3 regions of the Alteromonas sp. Mac1 genome follow, and region 2 is predicted to be linked to each of the others. Evidence: predicted binding sites of a transcription regulator. Region 2 holds the regulator's gene; each other region holds the start of a gene.
The links. Region 2 encodes FNR, which switches genes on or off when oxygen is low (the NO sensors DNR and NnrR bind a similar motif). Its sites were predicted from a motif close to TTGATCTAGATCAA; they were not measured.
Positions count from the first base shown of each region.

Region 1: ccoG (cytochrome c oxidase accessory protein CcoG) is a predicted target of FNR. The motif match lies at 1,382-1,395, and genes of this name have one in related genera.
Region 3: AV939_RS19180 (high-potential iron-sulfur protein) is a predicted target of FNR. The motif match lies at 1,663-1,676, and genes of this name have one in related genera.

Region 1 is NZ_CP013932.1:875,221-878,505, reverse strand. It holds gene AV939_RS03680 (DUF3016 domain-containing protein) at 1-509, opposite strand, end outside; gene AV939_RS03675 (hypothetical protein) at 777-1,142, opposite strand; gene ccoG (cytochrome c oxidase accessory protein CcoG) at 1,463-2,896, shown strand; gene AV939_RS03665 (serine/threonine protein kinase) at 2,893-3,285, shown strand, end outside.
Region 2 is NZ_CP013932.1:1,337,706-1,340,990, reverse strand. It holds gene ttcA (tRNA 2-thiocytidine(32) synthetase TtcA) at 1-110, opposite strand, end outside; gene uspE (universal stress protein UspE) at 301-1,224, opposite strand; gene fnr (fumarate/nitrate reduction transcriptional regulator Fnr) at 1,322-2,062, opposite strand; gene AV939_RS05510 (sulfite exporter TauE/SafE family protein) at 2,112-2,771, opposite strand; gene ccoS (cbb3-type cytochrome oxidase assembly protein CcoS) at 2,758-2,973, opposite strand; gene AV939_RS05500 (heavy metal translocating P-type ATPase) at 2,975-3,285, opposite strand, start outside.
Region 3 is NZ_CP013932.1:4,524,122-4,527,406, forward strand. It holds gene AV939_RS19165 (exonuclease domain-containing protein) at 1-482, opposite strand, end outside; gene AV939_RS19170 (CPXCG motif-containing cysteine-rich protein) at 685-876, shown strand; gene AV939_RS19175 (flavin reductase family protein) at 869-1,567, shown strand; gene AV939_RS19180 (high-potential iron-sulfur protein) at 1,824-2,117, shown strand; gene AV939_RS19185 (amidase) at 2,208-3,285, opposite strand, start outside.

The DNA.
Region 1 (3,285 bases), 460 kb from region 2:
GCAAACGTATCGTTAAACCAATCTTCAATCATGTTCTTTTCGTAAACCAGATTATCGCTGGGTAACCTACGATTAACGGTATTCATGAACATCATATCTTTAATCTTAACCTCTTCGCTTTTAAGCACTGTGCTGTCACCGCCTGTAAGTACATATGAGAATGACATTCTAGGAATGTCTATTTCTTTAATGATCCTGACATCGGTAGCAGACTGCCCCATACCAACAAAAGATGCAGGCCAAACCTGACCGGCTAAATCTAAATCAGTGACGGTAATTGATAGCTTCTGATCTTCGGGAAGTTTTTCTGCGAGTTCAGTAAAAAACTCATCGAGCTCTTTAAAAGTGCGTTCTCTAAAGCGAGTTCGAGATTCATTCGATGGCTTAACATCTCGGTAAGACTTTGGTTCTTCCCAGGTTACTTCTACCTGTGCTGCTTGCAATACACCAGATAAACCCACGCTGGCGAGCAAGAGCGCAGATAAACTCGTTAACTTAGCTATTTTCATGTAACCCCCTACCTCATTTCTAAAAACCCGGTATTAGTCAGCGACAAAAAACTGAGTAAGCGGGTAACGGCGCTTAGTGAAGCATGGCTTCAACTTATAGCAATGTTACTACTTTTATCACAACTATATGCTCAATAATAGCACAGGTAGCTGAACGTAAAGTGAACGACTTTATCTATATACAGGGTAACAGTATGGAAAGATTAGTAGGCATAACGGAAGAAACAAAAGAAAAACTAAGATAAGAAACAGCAGCTTTAGCGCCAATTATTTATCGGGCTCCAGTAGCGTAGATTGCTCTATCATTGCGCACAACTGCTGGCGCTTGCCGCGGCTAAAATTAGGGTTTATATCGGTGGTTTCGCAATAAGCGATATGAAAGCGCATGACCGTTGAACGACTTGCCAGAATTCTTCGAAGGTAGTTTGCTTCGAATTCTTTTAAGGGCGCAAGCTGCGCCGCCGCCTGATCTCTCAACGCATCCAGCTCTCTTTGTTCAGGTAACTCAGAAATAGAAGTAAACCAACCTGAAACGGTACTTTGTATATCTGAAAAAAAGTACTGAACAAAAGGCGATCGTAGCACTATCACCAATAATACAATTTCAGCACAGATTACAAAGAAACGAAGCATTTAAAATTATTCCACTACTATACTTAATTCAAACAACGCAGCTATCGTTAGTTATTTTCAACAAAAATTTTCGTCAAAAAAATCAAAAGGATAATTACTTGTATAATTTTCATTCGGTATTAAAACTATTATCGCCATAGTAGTCAACTAGCATTAAGTAAAGATAGATTGATAAAATATAATTTCTGAACTTTCAGTATTGACTGAAAGATAAATAAAGATGATCATTAGCCCTATCATTGATCTATGTTAAACACGCTGAATTTTCAGCTGTTATAATGCGCCGCGCAATACAAGAAGTTGGCTAAGGTTTTGAAAAAATGAACGAACAAATTCCAGTTAAAAACGTTACTCCAGTTAAGGTGCACAAACCCGCATCAACCACTGAAGGGAAGCGATACGACTCGCGTAGTCGTATTTATGTTCGTGCGGTTAAAGGCCCTCTTGAAACATTCAGACGTTTTTTCGGTTTGTTTTTTCTCGCCATCTTCGCCGCTATTCCTTGGATAAGATTTAATGGCCAGCAGGCAGTGCTACTCGATATTGTAGAGCAGCGCTTTTCTATCTTTGGGTTAACGTTATGGCCGCAAGATTTAACCTTGCTTGCCTATATCTTCATCGTGGGCGCATTCGCGCTGTTTTTCGTGACGACCTTTGCAGGTAGGGTGTGGTGCGGCTTCATGTGCCCTCAAACTACTTGGGTATATATCTACACTTGGTTTGAAGAGAAGATAGAAGGCCCTAGAAATAAACGTATTAAGCTAGACGCACGAAACATGGATGCGGATAAGTTTATTCGCAAAACCCTCAAACATACGGCTTGGGTGGCGGTTGCCCTACTTACCGCACTCACCTTTGTGGGGTATTTCACCCCAATCGGCGCGCTCTTTATTGACTTTTTCACCTTTAATACAGGTTTCTGGGCGGCGTTTTCTGTGGTCTTTTTTGCAGTGTGTACATATGCCAATGCGGGTTACATGCGAGAAATTATGTGTACTCATATTTGTCCTTATGCCCGTTTCCAATCGGCCATGTTCGACAAAGACACCTTTACTGTCTCTTACGATGCTAAACGAGGCGAACAGCGAGGCCCTCGCCCTCGTAAACTTAGCCATGAACAGGTACACGAAAAAGGCTTAGGCGACTGTATTGACTGTAACCTCTGTGTGCAGGTTTGCCCCACCGGCATCGATATTCGAAACGGTTTGCAATATGAGTGCATTAACTGCGGTGCGTGTGTAGATGCCTGTAACGGTGTAATGGATAAAATGGGTTATCCCAAAGGGCTTATAAGCTTCACGTCGGAAGAAGAGCTGGCGGGGGGTAAAACACACATCGTGCGACCTAAGCTGATTGGCTACCTCATCGTGCTTATTGTCATGACAGGGTTATTGGTTGCTGATATTGTGACCCGGGTTCCCCTTGAAATTGATATTATTCGCGACCGTAACTCATTATATCGTGAAACAAATGAAGGGTTAATTGAGAACGTTTATACCGTTAAAGTATTGAACAAATCTCAGCAAACTCATACCTATACCATTTCGGTACAAGGGCTGCCTGAATACACCTTTATTGGCAACAAAGAAGTGACTGTGCAAGGTGGTGAGGTTTATAGCACACCGATTTCGGTTGCAACCGACCCGTATAATCTGGAAGATGTGGTAACAGACATTCAATTCACCGTTACCACTACCACCGATTCAGGTGAAAACGTTACGGTTAATGAGCCAACCAAATTCCTTTATCGATGAAAGACTTTTCGTTTTCTGGATTAGATCCAGACACTATATTAGATGCCCTGGAAACTCAGGGCATTTTTCTTCAAAGCGGCTTACTTGCTCTCAATAGTTATGAGAACCGGGTTTACCAATTTCAAGCCGATGATAACAAACGTTACGTGGTTAAGTTTTATCGCCCTGCCCGTTGGACAGACGCGCAAATCTTGGAAGAACATAGCTTTGCCCAAGAACTTGCCAATAGCGAAATTCCGGTTGTTGCGCCCTTAGCGCTAAACGGAAAAACCCTTCACCACCATGGCGATTATCGCTTTACGGTTTTCCCCTCGGTAGGTGGGCGCCAGTTTGAGAACGATAATTTAGACCAGCTTGAATGGATGGGCCGCTTTATTGGCCGTATTCAC
Region 2 (3,285 bases):
TTGCCTACATTTCGACGAAGTCGTTTTTGTAGCTTGTTAAAGCTGTATTTTTGTTTGTTTTGAGACGCGGTTAACGGAGCGTCCGCACGGTTTGTGCCTGCACTGGTCATATCAATAGCTTGGTTACTGCGAAAAAAGCTATTATACAGTAATGAAATAAAATTGAATGTGCGAGGTTAAGATTTTTTGTATCTTGTTGGCACTCGCTGCTAACAAATGCGGCTATAACCCGATAGTGGTTAAGGCTATAAAGCTGCGCTAGCAAACCGCGCCAACAGGCTGTGTTCGAACGTGTTAGAACTAGCGTGAAAGGGGCGAAATAAAACCGTCTGGTTTTATTGCCAGTACATCACACACCAGTTCATCTATAACATGTTCAGCAGTGTTACCTATAAGGGCTGCAGAAATACCTACTCGGCCAACCGTACCTATTATCACGAGTTCTGCATCTATATCTTTGGCTATTCTTGGAATGACTTTTTCAGGCAGACCTTCTTTCACGTAACAGCGCTCGCTATCAATAGCATACTTTTCGCTGTGTTTGTTCATCTCAAGTTCGTGATGGTGCTTTACGGCGTTGTTGTACGAATCAGGGTCGAACTCAGGAACTTCAATAGCGATATTAAGCGGTGTAGCAGGGTAGCTATTTACCAGATTTACGTTGCCACTGAGTAACGCGGCATAATCGTTAGCAATAACGGTGATTTTGTCGTTAAGTAGCGCATGTTCGTCATCTTCACTACCTACATTTACCGCGGCAATAATTTCACCATTGTCAGGCCATTCATGATCTTTAACTAATAATACGGGGGAGGGGCATTTTCTAAGTAGGTGCCAGTCTGTTGGAGTGAAAATAACAGAAGCTAAATCGTCATGGCGTTTGGTTGCTTTAACAACCAAGTCTATATTGTTATCTATTACGTAATGCACCACAGCTTCAAAGGCGCGGTTGTTCCATTCAACAACAATATCGGTTTTTTCAAACCCTAAATCACTAAGGGTTTTACGTAACCAACCCGCATGTTCTTTGGTAACCGCATCGCGCATTGCTTCGCGATCATCAGGGCTGAGCATGGTAGTCATATCATAAGATAAATCGTAAACCACCAGCATAGCGGTGACAGAAGCCCCTGTCTTTTTGGCAAGTTCGTATGCACGGCTAAGCGCAGGTTGAGTATCACTATCGGCTTCAATGACCGCTAAAATACGTTCATACTTAATCATAACCCCTCCAAACATTTTTAGAATTTTGGTTGCTACAATTTAAGTGTAATACCTATTTGCTATTACGTAACTTGTTTTAGATCAAAAGCTTTAAAGATTAGCTATTACAGGCAATATTAGGTGCAACCACAGACGTTAAACGTTGCGACATCTCATCAAAATCTAAAATAGTAATGAGTTTACCGTCCACCTGAATAATATTTTCTTTTTGAAAACGGCTTAGTAGGCGGCTAATGGTTTCAATAGTTAAACCAAGGTAGTTTCCAATTTCATTTCGCGTCATCGTAAGGTGAAATTCTTTGTTTGAAAATCCACGCTCTTCGAAACGTTGAGAAAGCTGTGAGAGGAAATACAATAAACGTTCTTCTGCTGAGCGCTTGTTAAGCAACATCATGAGATCATGATCTTGTTTAATTTCTGCACTCATAAAACTCATTATTTGATGTCTTAACTTGGGGAATTGAACTGACATCTCATCTAACGTTTCGTAGGGCAATTCGCACACCATCGCAGTTTCTAATGCCTGAGCATAACTTTGATGCTTGTTTTCCCGTAAGGCGTCAAAGCCGATAATATCGCCAGGAAAGTGAAAACCTGTAATCTGCTCTTCACCATCTGAATTGGTGACGAAAGACTTAAAAGAGCCTGTGCGGACTGCGTAAAGAGAGTTAAATGTATCTCCTGACTTTACCAGTAAGTCGCTCTTGTGGAGAGGTTTCTTTCGCTCAATAATATCATCTAAAGATTCAATTTCAGTCTTGTTTAGCGCAACGGGCAAACACAAATGGCTGAAACTGCAATTTTGACAATGAATTGAGAATTGGCTTCCTTTGCTCATAGGTTAAAACTATAAATAGTGTCGACTTACTATAATCTTACTCTTTTGTTTATGAAATTGCTGCATAAATTAAAAAGAGCGCGTAAATAGCCAATATTCCTGAAAAGCATTGCCTTACCACGGGGTGCCTAAAACCGGCTATAAGGTACTGACTACCTGCGCTTGCTGCTAGCAAGGTGGGCAGGGTACCTAATCCAAAAAATAGCATAATAGCTGCGCCATCAACGGCCGAACCTGAAGCTAACGACCATGTCAGTGTTGAATAAACTAATCCGCAGGGAAGCCAGCCCCATATAAAACCGTAAGGCAGCGCATAGGCTGGACTTTTGAACGGAAGAAAGCGTTTAGATAGGGGCTGAATGGCTTTAAATAATCCGCGTCCCATTGCTTCAATGTAATTTAAGCCCTGCCACCACTTACCCAAGTAACAGGCTAAAAGCAGCAGCATAATGCCACTAATCAAAGACAAAACAGGTTTAGCAATAGGTACAAATTCGGTGGCCATTTGGCCAACAGCGCCTGTAATAGCGCCGGCTAGGGTGTAGCTGATTATACGACCAAAATTATAAGCAAGAGTGTAAGGCAAAGCGGCTTCATTACTTGGTGTTACTGTACGAAGTGCAGCAACAATGCCGCCGCACATGCCTACGCAATGCACACCGCCCGCAATACCAATGAAAAAGGCAGAGAATATATTAATCTCTGTCATCAGTTTCTTTGCGTTGTTGCAACTGCTTACGTTGCTCGGCTAGTTTCTTTTCATCACCTGACAAATCATCATCAAACAAAATGCTATAGCCCTGTCGGTCGAGATCTTCAAACTGGTTAGTTTTCACTGCCCAGAAAAAGATAACCAGCGCCAACGCAACAATGATGATAGCGATGGGAATTAATACGTAAATGATGCTCATATTATTTACTTAATAACCTAGTTGAATTGGTGACCACAATAATACTACTGAGCGACATGCCAACCACGGCCATCCAGGGAGAGAGTAACCCCGATACCGCAAAGGGGAGAATAATAATATTGTAACCTACCGACCATGCGATGTTTTGCTGAATTTTACGCTTTGCTTGTTGGGCCACTGAAAATAAGGTGGGTACCGACAGCAGGCTGTCTCCTAGCAAAATAACATCGGCAGCTGTTTTCGCTACATCGGTGGCATTTCCTACGGCAACTGCCACATCAGCGCTAGCAAGAACAGGGGCATCATTTATAC
Region 3 (3,285 bases), 1.5 Mb from region 2:
TTTAGCGGTGCATCAAACAAACACACTAAGTAGGTATGCTCATTTAGCCCTTCAGGCCAACCATGCTGATTGATGCAGGCTTCTAAGCGCGATACAAGTACAGGTTTGGTTAATGAAGCCAAACCTTGGGTAGCGCCATATTCACTTAGCAGTTTTAGAATAGCGTCTTTGGTGAGAACCCCTGCAATATCTTGCAATGAAGCATGCTGCAAGTCGCCAAACCAGTTGGCATCCACCAACTCATCAATTTGATACTGAGGATTGGCTATTTCGGCGTAGCTAAATTGCGACCTATCAATAACCGCATACTTGCGATTGGCCGCACGCACGATGATGCATTGCTTATCAGCATCTAACTGGTTAAAGCTTTCTATAAAATCACGCGCATTATCGCTTAACAACGCAGCATTCGCCCCTTTAAAGAACGCTAAGAATTCAAAAAAGTGGGCTAAGTAATATCGTGGTGGCAAATCTTTTCGCATTATAAAACCAAACTATTGCATACTTAATTAGTGTATATTTATACAGCCCTATTGTTCAACCTTTTCCCTTTTTATTTCATGCGTGGGGGCACGGGCTTTTGCGTAGTGGCTTGGTAAGTCACAATGCTTAAGTTGGCAGTCAATCCAGTTTTCTACTTTACTCGTAATAACTATCACAACTTAATTCACCTACGAGGAAATCATGAGCTTAACGAGATCGATGGAATTCTCTTGCCCATATTGCATGGCAGCCAATGATGTAGAAATTGACGAGGTTAATGATGTTGATCAGGTGCAGGTACTTGATTGCCAAGTATGTTGCCAACCTATTGAACTTGGCGTCTATCAACAAGGCGAAGACTTAAATATTATTGCGGAGCAGGAAAATGCCTGATAGCGGTACCCACTTTTCGTTGCAAGACATCAATGCACTGCCACAACGATATCGCGCCAACTTTATAAATAGCTTATCAGGTTTTAAATCTTCCTCTTTGCTTGGTACTACCGATGGCCGAGTCAACAACTTAGCGATTATTAGCTCTGTGGTTCATGTGGGAGCTAACCCACCATTGCTGGGCATTATTATGCGTCCGCATACTGTACAGAGAGATTCTCTGTCTAATATTAAGCAGCAAGGTATGTTCACGTTGAATCATGTCCACACGAGCTGGACTGACAAAGCACATCAAACCTCTGCGCGGTACGATAATGGTGTGAGCGAGTTTGAAGAGGTTGGGCTAACGCCCTGGTTTAGTGACACATTCAGCGCGCCTTACGTTAAAGAAAGCGCAGTAAAGATGGGGTTGAAAGTAGAACAGCATTTTACACTGTGTAATCAAACCGAAATGATTATAGGTGAAATTCAAGAGGTCTTTATTACTGACCGAAGCAATGCCCCGAGTGCTGACTCTGAAAATACCAATCCAAAAAATGCTATCGCCGAAGATGGTTATGTTGATATTGAATCATTGCAAACCTCGTGCATTTCGGGGCTAGACACTTATCATAGTACGCATAAGATAGCCCAATATGCTTATGCTAAACCCAACGAGCCTTTAACAAAGGCGAGCATAACTAAAAAATAATTCATGTTTAGCAACTGGCGCATAGATTAACAGTACGTATATGCCATATAACATTGATTTTGTTAGCTGTTCAGGCGTTGTTCAGGTGGCAACAGTTAATCTATATCAACAAATCTTTATTGCTTTGTGTTAGATCCAAACGCCACGGGTTATAGTATAATTAGAATATTCAAAACCTGCCTTGCGGCAGGTTTTTGCGTTTTAGGCGCTGAGTAAAAAAGAATCATTATCGTTATTATCTCAATTGGAGAGAATTATGAAGTCTGTAAACCGTCGTGACTTTCTGAAATTGTCAGGTACATCTTTGATAGGCCTAACGTTAGGAAGCGTTGCGTTACGTGCTAATGCGCAAGAACAATTACAAACAGATGATCCAAGCGCAAAAGCATTAAACTACACTGCGGCGTCTACTGTGGACGGTGCTAAATGTAATAACTGCATGTACATTCAAGGTGCCGACGGCGAACAACACCGCCCTTGTGCCATATTCCCTAACAAATTGGTCAACGCCAATGGTTGGTGTAGTGCGTGGGTTAAACGCCCAGGCTAATAACGTGAATTATTGAAAAAGCCCCGGTCTCGCTCATGTGTGAAGCGACACCGAGGCTTTTTTGCCATTAAATTAAGCTATTTAAACTAACTACAACCCTTCCACAGCCTCTAACAACTCGGGGTTATGTAAGCGGCTTGGTAATAAACCAGGCTTTATATATGCCCCATGCTTCGCTTGAAATATACTGCCAATGCGTAACACTTTTTCGTCGTCCCATTGCTTGCCAATAAAGCTGATCCCCACCGGAAGATTTTTAACCTCACCCGCTGGCACAGTAAGGTGCGGATAACCTGCAATAGCCGCCAAATACCCAATACCAATGAAGCCCATTGGGGAGTGATCGCCATACACGCCATCAATCAGAAAAGCGGGGCTATTTGAAGGTGCAACGAGCACATCTACCTTATGCTCTGCCATTAAGGCATCAATACCATTCTGTCTAGCGGTTTTCCTCACTAGCGCTAGGGCTGAGGTGTATTTTTGGCTTTTGGTATCGTCGGTGTTCACGGCTTTTTCGAATATATCTTGATTAAATAGCGCGAGCTCTCGAGTGATTGCTTGATTGTAAGTGATAAGCTCCGACAAGCTGCGAACGGGAATATCAGCGGGGCTACTTTCAAGGTATTCGTTTAACGTGTAATGAAACTCGCTGAGTAACACTTGATAAGAGTCTGCCCAAAAGCTTTCAGGTTGTTTGAAATCGCTAATTTCCACCAGTTCAGCACCTGCGGCGGTTAAGCTACTTAAGGCTTTTTCATAAGTAGAAAGCACATGAGGGTTATCACCTTGACGATATCGCACAACGCCAACGCGCACGCCTTTCAAATCGGTTGCTAACATACTTTGCTGCGGCGCACTAAGCATATGCGTGGTTGCGTCTTTCGTTGCGCTGTCTTTGGGATCTACACCTGCCATCACTGAAGCCATTAACCATGCATCGTTAACGTTTGCGGTCATGGGCCCTGCGGTATCTTGGGTATACGAGATAGGTACAATGTGCGTACGCGACAATAGCCCAACGGTGGGTTTAAAACCTACAATACCGTTCATTGAAGAAGGGCAAATAATAGAACCGTTGGTTTCAGTGCCCACCGCTAAAGATGCTAAACGCAATGCCATAGCAGCACCAGAGCCAGAAGAAGACCCGCACGCACTACGAGATAAC